DNA from 2 places in the Peribacillus sp. FSL K6-5616 genome. Region 1 is predicted to be linked to the other one. Evidence: a T-box and tRNA genes for the amino acid it is inferred to sense, from the RefSeq annotation. Region 1 holds a T-box; the other holds one or more tRNA genes.
The links. The T-box of region 1 lies ahead of leuS (leucine--tRNA ligase). A T-box ahead of a tRNA ligase gene usually reads a tRNA of that ligase, here a tRNA-Leu.
Positions count from the first base shown of each region.

Region 2: it has a tRNA-Leu gene. The T-box ahead of leuS (leucine--tRNA ligase) is inferred to sense a tRNA for this amino acid. The anticodon was not compared.

Region 1 covers NZ_JBBOYT010000001.1:4,411,467-4,417,501, reverse strand. Annotated here, with positions in the region: gene MHB45_RS21370 (class I SAM-dependent methyltransferase) at 1-489, opposite strand, end outside; gene MHB45_RS21365 (TIGR01212 family radical SAM protein) at 486-1,445, opposite strand; gene MHB45_RS21360 (SMI1/KNR4 family protein) at 1,614-2,120, shown strand; gene MHB45_RS21355 (DUF2524 family protein) at 2,217-2,480, shown strand; T-box leader at 2,632-2,862, shown strand; gene leuS (leucine--tRNA ligase) at 2,916-5,330, shown strand; gene MHB45_RS21345 (Ig-like domain-containing protein) at 5,667-6,035, shown strand, end outside.
Region 2 covers NZ_JBBOYT010000001.1:5,142,991-5,149,025, reverse strand. Annotated here, with positions in the region: rRNA gene MHB45_RS25065 (23S ribosomal RNA) at 1-86, opposite strand, end outside; rRNA gene MHB45_RS25060 (16S ribosomal RNA) at 263-1,813, opposite strand; tRNA gene MHB45_RS25055 (tRNA-Ala) at 1,972-2,047, opposite strand; tRNA gene MHB45_RS25050 (tRNA-Pro) at 2,057-2,133, opposite strand; tRNA gene MHB45_RS25045 (tRNA-Arg) at 2,143-2,219, opposite strand; tRNA gene MHB45_RS25040 (tRNA-Leu) at 2,229-2,317, opposite strand; tRNA gene MHB45_RS25035 (tRNA-Gly) at 2,330-2,404, opposite strand; tRNA gene MHB45_RS25030 (tRNA-Leu) at 2,410-2,491, opposite strand; tRNA gene MHB45_RS25025 (tRNA-Lys) at 2,501-2,576, opposite strand; tRNA gene MHB45_RS25020 (tRNA-Thr) at 2,619-2,694, opposite strand; tRNA gene MHB45_RS25015 (tRNA-Val) at 2,706-2,781, opposite strand; rRNA gene rrf (5S ribosomal RNA) at 2,792-2,907, opposite strand; rRNA gene MHB45_RS25005 (23S ribosomal RNA) at 2,972-5,904, opposite strand.

The DNA of each region.
Region 1 (6,035 bases):
AGGGAAGTTCTCTACATAATCCATCAATGCATCCCGTTCTGCCGATCCCCCTGGATGACCATGGTATATGACGAGGATGATGATGCCTTCAGGCGCCAGCAGTTCGAACAGCTGTTCAATGGCTGATATCGTCGTCTCGGCTTGGGTGATGATTGATTTGTCTCCGCCAGGTAGGTAGCCCAGGTTGAAGATGGCACCTGTGACCTTTCCGGAATGTTCTTTCCTGATATATTTGCTTAAATGTTCATGCCCAGCGTGAATGAGGGTACAGCGCTCTTGTAAATTCTCGGCGTTCAGTTTTGCCGCTGTGGCTTCGATCGCTTCTTTCTGAATATCAAAACTATAGACATGTCCGTCTGCACCTGTAAGTCCTGCAAGAAAGACGGTATCAAAGCCATTGCCCATCGTGCCATCTATGGTTATATCCCCGGGGCGGACCGCTTTTTCCAGCAGAATCCTGGCAAAAGGCAAAATTCGATCTAGCTTCATGATTGTACCTCCATGTGATGATTTTTCCCCTGCCAGCTGTTGCGGCGTTTCAGTTCGGCGTCAATGGCATTCAGGACATCCCATTTATTTACGCTCCACATTGAACCGATCATCAAATCGATCGGACCGTCCCCCGTAATGCGATGAACGATCATTTCTGGAGGGATTATTTCCAGCTGGTCACATACAAGGCTGACATAATCGTCACGGTCAAGAAACTCGAGCAGGCCCTTTTCATATTGTTTGACCATCGGTGTCCCTTTTAATAGATGAAGTAAATGGATCTTTATCCCCTGCACATCGAGTTTGGCGACTTCACGGGCTGTTTCCATCATCATGCCGTAATCTTCCTGAGGAAGGCCATTGATGATATGGGAGCAGACGCGGATGCCATGTTTGCGCAGTTTATCGACACCTTCTTTGTAGCAATCGAAGTCATGGGCGCGGTTGATCATCGTTGCGGTCTTTTCATGGACCGTCTGAAGACCCAACTCGACCCAAAGGTAAGTGCGTTCGTTCAAATCCGCTAAATACTCGACTACATCATCTGGAAGGCAATCCGGGCGTGTCGCGATGGAGAGTCCGACGACACCTTCCTGGGTCAATACACTTTCATATTTCTCGCGAAGCTCTGCCACGGGTGCATGTGTATTCGTGAATGCTTGGAAATAGGCCATATATTTTCCATCTTTCCATTTATGGTGCATCCGTTCGCTGATTTTCTTAAACTGGACGTCCAAGGGTTCAACCCTGCTGCCAGCGAAGTCACCAGAGCCTGAGGCACTGCAGAAGGTACAGCCGCCATGTGCGACGGTGCCATCACGGTTCGGACAGTCAAAACCGCCATCCAGGGCAACTTTAAAGACCTTGTGTCCAAAATGTTCTCTCAGGTGGTAATTCCATGTATGATATCGTTTGTTGTCCGTTGCATATATAAACGGGTTTGCTTGATTCAAATCAGCAACCTCCTAAATAAAATAAAGCGCAACATATATTATACAACATTCTCGCAGCTAGGTCTTTTTTTGAAAAATAAGCGTATACTGTATACTTGAAGGCTAAATATTTTGCTGCTATTTCCAGTTTATCTTTGAATGACTATATCCAATCGGGAGCTGATGGACATGACCGGTCAAGTTGAAGAAGCGATCAAACAAATGAAAAAGAAATTAGCCGAAAATAATCAGGTGATCGAAGTAAATGAAGATGGGTTCACATACAAAGCCACTTGCACCTTCAATTCACCTGCTTCGGATGAACAAATTCATTCCTTTGAAAAGAAAACCGGACTGCTTCTGCCTGATGATTATAAGGAGTTTTTAAAAATAACCAATGGATGCCGTCTGTTCGATAATGTGGAATCAGGCGGGGAAAACGATTTATACAGCTTGGATGATATTATTAATTACACATATGAAAATTCCTACGAGGGATGCTATAAAGTGGCCTGCATTTATCAAGATAATATTGTGATCGATGGGGAAGCCGTCGCCAAAGGCGATAAGGAGTATTTAATGGTAAAAGGCCATATCGATGATTTTGAAGAAGGCGAGAAGCTCCATATGGGCTTTGCCGAATGGATCGAGCAGTTCATTTCCCATCAAGGTGAGAAGTTTTGGGATAAAGGTTGATTGCTCAAAAAAAAATGATAATCCTCCCGTTATTTGCTCAAACTAGAAAAGATGATTCCGAATCATCCAAATGAGACGCGAAGGAGAGGGTTTGAAATGGCAACCAGACAATCCGTCGATCATTTTTTAGAGCAATGTGAAGGGGCTCTCCATTTTGCAGAGTTTGAATTTAACGAGGCCTCACGGCAGGAGCATTATGATGATGAACAATTTCAAAATTCGCAAAGGTATATCGAAGAGGCTTTGACGGATATGGAACGATTGTATGCCAGTTCGAATGACCAGCAACGGGAAATGCTTTCGCGGATGAAGCAGCAGTTGAACGAATTGAGGAATGAAATGATTTTACTGCGACATTAAATGAGCGGGGGAGCTATGAATGAATAGCTCCCTTTTTTGCACGAATTTTCCTGAATTCGCATATATAATGAAAAACCTGTCGATAATGTTTATGTACGGCTATTGCAATTATCGGTGAAATTGACTAGAATGAAATAAAATCAATATTCTCATAAAGACTATGATGAGGAATAGTAGCGGTTTAAACCAGTAAAGAGAGTTGACGGATGGTGCAAGTCAACCTGGGACGGTCGCGAACTCGCCTTGGAGTCCCGGGTGTGAATGAATAAGTAATGCCTGGCGTTTTAATCCATGTTACGGATGTTTTAAGCTGGGCGGATTTTAGCTATCGCCAATGTGGGTGGTACCGCGGGAAGATATACATAATCCTCTCGTCCCTATTTTGGGATGAGGGGTTTTTTATTGTTTTTTATACGGAAATTAGGAGGAAATCATATGAGTTTTGACCATAGAAGCATAGAAACGAAATGGCAAAAGTATTGGGAAGGCAATAAGACATTCAAAACGGGTGAAGAAAGCGGCAAACGCAAATTCTACGCGCTGGATATGTTCCCATATCCTTCAGGGGCTGGTCTTCATGTGGGGCACCCAGAAGGTTATACGGCAAGCGACATCCTGGCACGGATGAAACGGGCACAGGGGTATAATGTATTGCATCCGATCGGCTGGGACGCTTTTGGACTTCCGGCAGAGCAATATGCGATCGATACGGGAAATGATCCAGCTGAATTCACGGAGCACAACATCAATACGTTCCGCCGCCAAATCAAAGCCCTTGGTTTTTCTTATGATTGGGATCGTGAAATAAACACGACAGATCCCGACTATTACAAATGGACGCAATGGATCTTCTTGAAATTATATGAAAAGGGCCTTGCCTATATTGATGAAGTGGCCGTTAACTGGTGTCCTGCACTTGGTACGGTATTGGCGAATGAAGAAGTAATCGATGGGAAAAGTGAGCGTGGAGGCCATCCTGTTGAGCGCCGCCCAATGAAACAGTGGATGCTTCGCATCACGGCGTATGCTGATCGTTTAATCGACGATCTGAATGATGTGGATTGGCCGGAAAACATCAAGGATATGCAGCGTAACTGGATTGGCCGTTCCGAGGGAGCGGAGGTTACATTCAATATCGATGGCTTTGATGAAACATTCACGGTGTTCACGACTCGTCCGGATACGTTATTCGGTGCAACATATGCCGTATTGGCACCTGAACATCCGTTTGTCGATAAAATTACGACAGCTGATCAAAGTGCGGCAGTTGAGGCCTATTTAGATGAAGTGAAACATAAAAGCGACTTGGAAAGAACAGACTTGGCAAAGGATAAATCAGGCGTGTTCACGGGGGCTTATGCGATTAACCCGGTAAACGGCGAAAAAATGCCGATCTGGATTGCCGATTATGTGTTGATCAGCTACGGAACAGGAGCAATCATGGCCGTTCCTGCCCATGATGAGCGAGATTATGAATTCGCAGTAAAGTTCGACTTGCCGATCAAGGAAGTCGTAGCTGGCGGAGATGTGACAAGTGAAGCATATACAGGCGATGGACTTCATGTGAATTCGGAATTCCTTGATGGGTTGAATAAGGAAGAAGCCATTTCGACCATGATCAAATGGCTGGAAGAAAAAGAAATCGGCACGAAAAAAATAACATACCGCCTTCGCGACTGGTTATTCAGCCGTCAGCGTTACTGGGGTGAACCGATTCCAATCATCCATTGGGAAGACGGCACGATGTCTCCAGTGAAGGAAGAAGAACTTCCATTGATTTTACCGAAAACTACGGACATTAAGCCTTCGGGTACAGGTGAATCACCACTTGCGAACATATCGGAATGGGTGAATGTAACGGATGAAAACGGACGAAAAGGACGCCGTGAGACGAACACGATGCCACAGTGGGCAGGAAGCAGCTGGTACTTCCTTCGTTATATCGATCCGGATAACAAAGAAGCACTTGCCGATCCGGAAAAATTAAAAGAATGGATGCCGGTCGACATTTATATTGGCGGCGCTGAGCATGCGGTGCTTCACTTGCTTTACGCTCGTTTCTGGCATAAATTCCTGTACGATATCGGTGTCGTGCCAACGAAGGAACCGTTCCAGAACCTATTTAACCAAGGAATGATCCTTGGTGAGAATAATGAAAAAATGAGTAAATCCAAAGGGAACGTCGTGAATCCGGATGATATCGTGGAAAGCCATGGTGCCGATACACTTCGCATGTACGAAATGTTCATGGGGCCATTGGATGCTTCGATTGCCTGGTCCACAAACGGATTGGACGGTTCTCGCAGATTCCTTGACCGTATCTGGCGTTTATTAGTCAACGATGACGGGACGATCACAGATAAGATGACAGAGACGGATGACACGGGCAAGCTCGAAAAAGTCTATCATCAAACGGTTAAAAAAGTGACCGAGAACTATGAGGAATTGAAATTCAATACGGCGATTTCACAATTGATGGTATTCATTAATGATGCTTATAAAGCGGATTCGCTTCCTAAGGTGTATATCGAAGGCTTCGTAAAGCTGCTTGCACCAGTTGCACCTCATATCGCCGAGGAGCTTTGGTCTAAACTGGGCCATTCCGAGAGCATCACGTACGGAACATGGCCGGCTTTCGACGAAGCGAAGTTAGTGGATAACGAAGTCGAAATCGTCATCCAAATCAACGGAAAAGTCAAAGCGAAATTAATGGTGCCGACTGACACTACGAGAGAAAAACTGGAAGAAATCGCGATGGGTGATGATTCCATCAAAGAACAAATCGATGGGAAAACCGTTCGTAAAGTGATTTCCGTACCAGGTAAATTAGTCAATATCGTCGCAAACTAAATAAAAATGATTGGAAGCTGTCCCGCATATTTTTACTGCTGGGACAGCTTTTTTTCGTGGCATTGGCTGACCATGGGAAAAAGGTCATGTTAGGATACTCACCGATTTGACTCTATTAGCATCCAATCTGCCAAATGGACATCTACTATCGTCATGAGAGGAAATCGGAACGCAAATATCTTGCTTAATTGGTTCGTGCGAATCATTTTTCAGCTCTATGGCCAAATAAATCAAGCATTTGACATAAAAAAGGGAAAAAATTGGTTGATAAAATTTTACAGTGTGATAGTTTGGTATAGTACTGTTATTTTTTAACCAATTATTGGAGGGAAAACCGTGAAATTTAAGAATGTGAGTCGAATTACGGCGTGTGCACTAATTTTTGCACTGATTTTCAGCTTGATGGTTCCACTGAATTCTCAAGCAGCAGCTGCAGCACCCGTTGAAAATGTAAAAACGATTAAAAATGGGGACACTCTGGACGGAAAGTTTGAAAAACCGGATGTTCAATGGTACCAAATCAGTCCCACAACAGAAGAAGTACAAAAGTTCTCCCATATTGAGTTCGAAGTCAATTCGGACAAAATCTTGAATATCTCCGTATATCAAGATAAAGAAAAAGCAGAAAAAGATGAGAGCAATTATATTGTCTCTTCTTATCCTGATGAAAAAGCTGTAGTCGATTTCCCATATGCTTGGGAAGGC
Region 2 (6,035 bases), 730 kb from region 1:
GCTCCCCGAAGCATATCGGTGTTAGTCCCGTCCTTCATCGGCTCCTAGTGCCAAGGCATCCACCGTGCGCCCTTTCTAACTTAACCGTTAAAAAAGATCTTACAGATGCTTTGAAAAAAATTAATTGCCTTCTATCTATTATCTAGTTTTCAAGGAACAAAGCAGAAAGAATCCATCACATCGTGATGACTGTCTTTCCTATTTGAATGAATTACTCATTCAAAACTGAACAAAACAAAAGCGCTCTCGTAATTATCCTTAGAAAGGAGGTGATCCAGCCGCACCTTCCGATACGGCTACCTTGTTACGACTTCACCCCAATCATCTGTCCCACCTTAGGCGGCTGGCTCCATGAAGGTTACCTCACCGACTTCGGGTGTTACAAACTCTCGTGGTGTGACGGGCGGTGTGTACAAGGCCCGGGAACGTATTCACCGCGGCATGCTGATCCGCGATTACTAGCGATTCCGGCTTCATGCAGGCGAGTTGCAGCCTGCAATCCGAACTGAGAATGGCTTTATGGGATTCGCTTACCTTCGCAGGTTTGCAGCCCTTTGTACCATCCATTGTAGCACGTGTGTAGCCCAGGTCATAAGGGGCATGATGATTTGACGTCATCCCCACCTTCCTCCGGTTTGTCACCGGCAGTCACCTTAGAGTGCCCAACTGAATGCTGGCAACTAAGATCAAGGGTTGCGCTCGTTGCGGGACTTAACCCAACATCTCACGACACGAGCTGACGACAACCATGCACCACCTGTCACTCTGTCCCCCGAAGGGGAAAGCCCTATCTCTAGGGTTGTCAGAGGATGTCAAGACCTGGTAAGGTTCTTCGCGTTGCTTCGAATTAAACCACATGCTCCACCGCTTGTGCGGGCCCCCGTCAATTCCTTTGAGTTTCAGCCTTGCGGCCGTACTCCCCAGGCGGAGTGCTTAATGCGTTAGCTGCAGCACTAAAGGGCGGAAACCCTCTAACACTTAGCACTCATCGTTTACGGCGTGGACTACCAGGGTATCTAATCCTGTTTGCTCCCCACGCTTTCGCGCCTCAGTGTCAGTTACAGACCAGAAAGTCGCCTTCGCCACTGGTGTTCCTCCAAATCTCTACGCATTTCACCGCTACACTTGGAATTCCACTTTCCTCTTCTGCACTCAAGTTCCCCAGTTTCCAATGACCCTCCACGGTTGAGCCGTGGGCTTTCACATCAGACTTAAGGAACCACCTGCGCGCGCTTTACGCCCAATAATTCCGGACAACGCTTGCCACCTACGTATTACCGCGGCTGCTGGCACGTAGTTAGCCGTGGCTTTCTGGTTAGGTACCGTCAAGGTACCAGCAGTTACTCTGGTACTTGTTCTTCCCTAACAACAGAACTTTACGACCCGAAGGCCTTCTTCGTTCACGCGGCGTTGCTCCGTCAGACTTTCGTCCATTGCGGAAGATTCCCTACTGCTGCCTCCCGTAGGAGTCTGGGCCGTGTCTCAGTCCCAGTGTGGCCGATCACCCTCTCAGGTCGGCTACGCATCGTCGCCTTGGTGAGCCATTACCTCACCAACTAGCTAATGCGCCGCGGGCCCATCTATAAGTGACAGCGTAAACCGTCTTTCCATCTTCTCTCATGCGAGAAAAGAACGTATCCGGTATTAGCTCCGGTTTCCCGAAGTTATCCCAGTCTTATAGGCAGGTTGCCCACGTGTTACTCACCCGTCCGCCGCTAATCTCAGGGAGCAAGCTCCCATCGATTCGCTCGACTTGCATGTATTAGGCACGCCGCCAGCGTTCGTCCTGAGCCAGGATCAAACTCTCCGAAGAAATGTTTGACTTGCTCATTTGCTTTTTTGATAGTGTGTGCTCACTTAAAATTTAACGTTGGCGCTTTGTTTTGTTCAGTTTTCAAAGAGCAATTTGACTCTTCTTAAAGAATCAACTTTCATATCATAACAAACCCAAATCGGCTTGTCAAGTTTTTTTGGTGGAGCCTAGCGGGATCGAACCGCTGACCTCCTGCGTGCAAGGCAGGCGCTCTCCCAGCTGAGCTAAGGCCCCAAAAAATAATGGTCGGGAAGACAGGATTCGAACCTGCGACCCCTTGGTCCCAAACCAAGTGCTCTACCAAGCTGAGCTACTTCCCGAAAAAAACATGGTGCGCCCGGCGGGAGTCGAACCTACAACCTTCTGATTCGTAGTCAGATGCTCTATCCAATTGAGCTACGGGCGCATATTAAGATGGTGCCGAGGACCGGAATCGAACCGGTACGGTAGTCACCTACCGCAGGATTTTAAGTCCTGTGCGTCTGCCAGTTCCGCCACCCCGGCATAAATAAATAGTGGAGCGGAAGACGGGATTCGAACCCGCGACCCCAACCTTGGCAAGGTTGTATTCTACCACTGAACTACTTCCGCGAACATGCGGGTGAAGGGACTTGAACCCCCACGCCTTGCGGCGCCAGATCCTAAGTCTGGTGCGTCTGCCAATTCCGCCACACCCGCATAATAAAATGGTGAGCCATGAAGGATTCGAACCTTCGACCCTCTGATTAAAAGTCAGATGCTCTACCAACTGAGCTAATGGCTCATATAAACTATTTATATATGCTATATCAAGCTTGTATGAAAATGGTGCCGGCAAGAGGACTTGAACCCCCAACCTACTGATTACAAGTCAGTTGCTCTACCAGTTGAGCTACACCGGCAAGTGTAAAAATGGTGGAGGATGACGGGATCGAACCGCCGACCCTCTGCTTGTAAGGCAGATGCTCTCCCAGCTGAGCTAATCCTCCATATATAACTGCTTGGCGGCGTCCTACTCTCACAGGGGGAAACCCCCAACTACCATCGGCGCTGAAGAGCTTAACTGCCGTGTTCGGAATGGGAACGGGTGTGACCTCTTCGCTATCGCCACCAAACATAAAAGGAACGTTGTTCCTTCAAAACTAGATAATAAGAAGGTATTTCATTTTTTAAAAAGCGTTGGTTAAGTCCTCGATCTATTAGTATCAGTCAGCTCCACATGTCACCATGCTTCCACCTCTGACCTATCAACCTGATCATCTTTCAGGGATCTTACTAGCTTGCGCCATGGGAAATCTCATCTTGAGGGGGGCTTCATGCTTAGATGCTTTCAGCACTTATCCCGTCCGCACGTAGCTACCCAGCTATGCCTTTGGCAAGACAACTGGTACACCAGCGGTGCGTCCATCCCGGTCCTCTCGTACTAAGGACAGCTCCTCTCAAATTTCCTGCGCCCGCGACGGATAGGGACCGAACTGTCTCACGACGTTCTGAACCCAGCTCGCGTACCGCTTTAATGGGCGAACAGCCCAACCCTTGGGACCGACTACAGCCCCAGGATGCGATGAGCCGACATCGAGGTGCCAAACCTCCCCGTCGATGTGGACTCTTGGGGGAGATAAGCCTGTTATCCCCGGGGTAGCTTTTATCCGTTGAGCGATGGCCCTTCCATGCGGAACCACCGGATCACTAAGCCCGACTTTCGTCCCTGCTCGACTTGTAGGTCTCGCAGTCAAGCTCCCTTGTGCCTTTACACTCTACGAATGATTTCCAACCATTCTGAGGGAACCTTTGGGCGCCTCCGTTACTCTTTAGGAGGCGACCGCCCCAGTCAAACTGCCCACCTGACACTGTCTCCCACCCCGATAAGGGGCGCGGGTTAGAATTTCAATACAGCCAGGGTAGTATCCCACCAACGCCTCCACCGAAGCTGGCGCTCCGGCTTCTCAGGCTCCTACCTATCCTGTACAAGCTGTACCAAAATTCAATATCAGGCTGCAGTAAAGCTCCACGGGGTCTTTCCGTCCTGTCGCGGGTAACCTGCATCTTCACAGGTACTATAATTTCACCGAGTCTCTCGTTGAGACAGTGCCCAGATCGTTACACCTTTCGTGCGGGTCGGAACTTACCCGACAAGGAATTTCGCTACCTTAGGACCGTTATAGTTACGGCCGCCGTTTACTGGGGCTTCGGTTCAAAGCTTCGCTTGCGCTAACCTCTCCCCTTAACCTTCCAGCACCGGGCAGGTGTCAGCCCCTATACTTCGCCTTGCGGCTTCGCAGAGACCTGTGTTTTTGCTAAACAGTCGCCTGGGCCTATTCACTGCGGCTTTTCTGGGCTATTCACCCTAAAAAGCACCCCTTCTCCCGAAGTTACGGGGTCATTTTGCCGAGTTCCTTAACGAGAGTTCTCTCGCACACCTTAGGATTCTCTCCTCGCCTACCTGTGTCGGTTTGCGGTACGGGCACCTTACATCTCACTAGAGGCTTTTCTTGGCAGCGTGGAATCAGGAACTTCGGTACTATATTTCCCTCGCCATCACAGCTCCGCCTTAATGGAAACGGGATTTGCCTCGTTTCCGGCCTAACTGCTTGGACGCGCATATCCAACAGCGCGCTTACCCTATCCTTCTGCGTCCCCCCATCGTTCAAACGATGTATAGGTGGTACAGGAATATCAACCTGTTGTCCATCGCCTACGCCTTTCGGCCTCGGCTTAGGTCCCGACTAACCCTGAGCGGACGAGCCTTCCTCAGGAAACCTTAGGCATTCGGTGGAAGGGATTCTCACCCTTCTTTCGCTACTCATACCGGCATTCTCACTTCTAAGCGCTCCACCAGTCCTTCCGGTCTGACTTCAACGCCCTTAGAACGCTCTCCTACCATCGACACCATACGGTGTCAATCCACAGCTTCGGTGATACGTTTAGCCCCGGTACATTTTCGGCGCGGAGTCACTCGACCAGTGAGCTATTACGCACTCTTTAAATGGTGGCTGCTTCTAAGCCAACATCCTGGTTGTCTAAGCAACTCCACATCCTTTTCCACTTAACGTATACTTTGGGACCTTAGCTGGTGGTCTGGGCTGTTTCCCTTTCGACTACGGATCTTATCACTCGCAGTCTGACTCCCAAGAATAAGTATTTGGCATTCGGAGTTTGACTGAATTCGGTAACCCGTTGGGGGCCCCTAGTCCAATCAGTGCTCTACCTCCAATACTCTCATCTTGAGGCTAGCCCTAAAGCTATTTCGGAGAGAACCAGCTATCTCCAGGTTCGATTGGAATTTCTCCGCTACCCACACCTCATCCCCGCACTTTTCAACGTGCGTGGGTTCGGGCCTCCATTCAGTGTTACCTGAACTTCACCCTGGACATGGGTAGATCACCTGGTTTCGGGTCTACGACCTCATACTCATTCGCCCTATTCAGACTCGCTTTCGCTGCGGCTCCGTCTCATCAACTTAACCTCGCATGAAATCGTAACTCGCCGGTTCATTCTACAAAAGGCACGCCATTACCCATTAACGGGCTTTGACTACTTGTAGGCACACGGTTTCAGGATCTATTTCACTCCCCTTCCGGGGTGCTTTTCACCTTTCCCTCACGGTACTGGTTCACTATCGGTCACTAGGGAGTATTTAGCCTTGGGAGATGGTCCTCCCTGCTTCCGACGGGATTTCTCGTGTCCCGCCGTACTCAGGATCCACTCAGGAGGGAACGAAGTTTCAACTACAGGGTTTTTACCTTCTTCGACGGACCTTTCCAGGTCGCTTCATTTACCCCGTTCCTTTGTAACTCCATGTTGAGTGTCCTACAACCCCAAGAGGCAAGCCTCTTGGTTTGGGCTAATTCCGTTTCGCTCGCCGCTACTCAGGAAATCGCGTTTGCTTTCTCTTCCTCCGGGTACTTAGATGTTTCAGTTCCCCGGGTCTGCCTTCAGTACCCTATGTATTCAGGTAAAGATACTGTTCCATTACGAACAGTGGGTTTCCCCATTCGGAAATCTCCGGATCAAAGCTTACTTACAGCTCCCCGAAGCATATCGGTGTTAGTCCCGTCCTTCATCGGCTCCTAGTGCCAAGGCATCCACCGTGCGCCCTTTCTAACTTAACCGTTAAAAAAGATCTTACAGATGCTTTGAAAAAAATTAATTGCCTTCTATCTATTATCTAGTTTTCAAGGAACAAAGCAGAAAGAATCCATCACATCGTGATGACTGTCTTTCCTATTTGAATGAATTACTC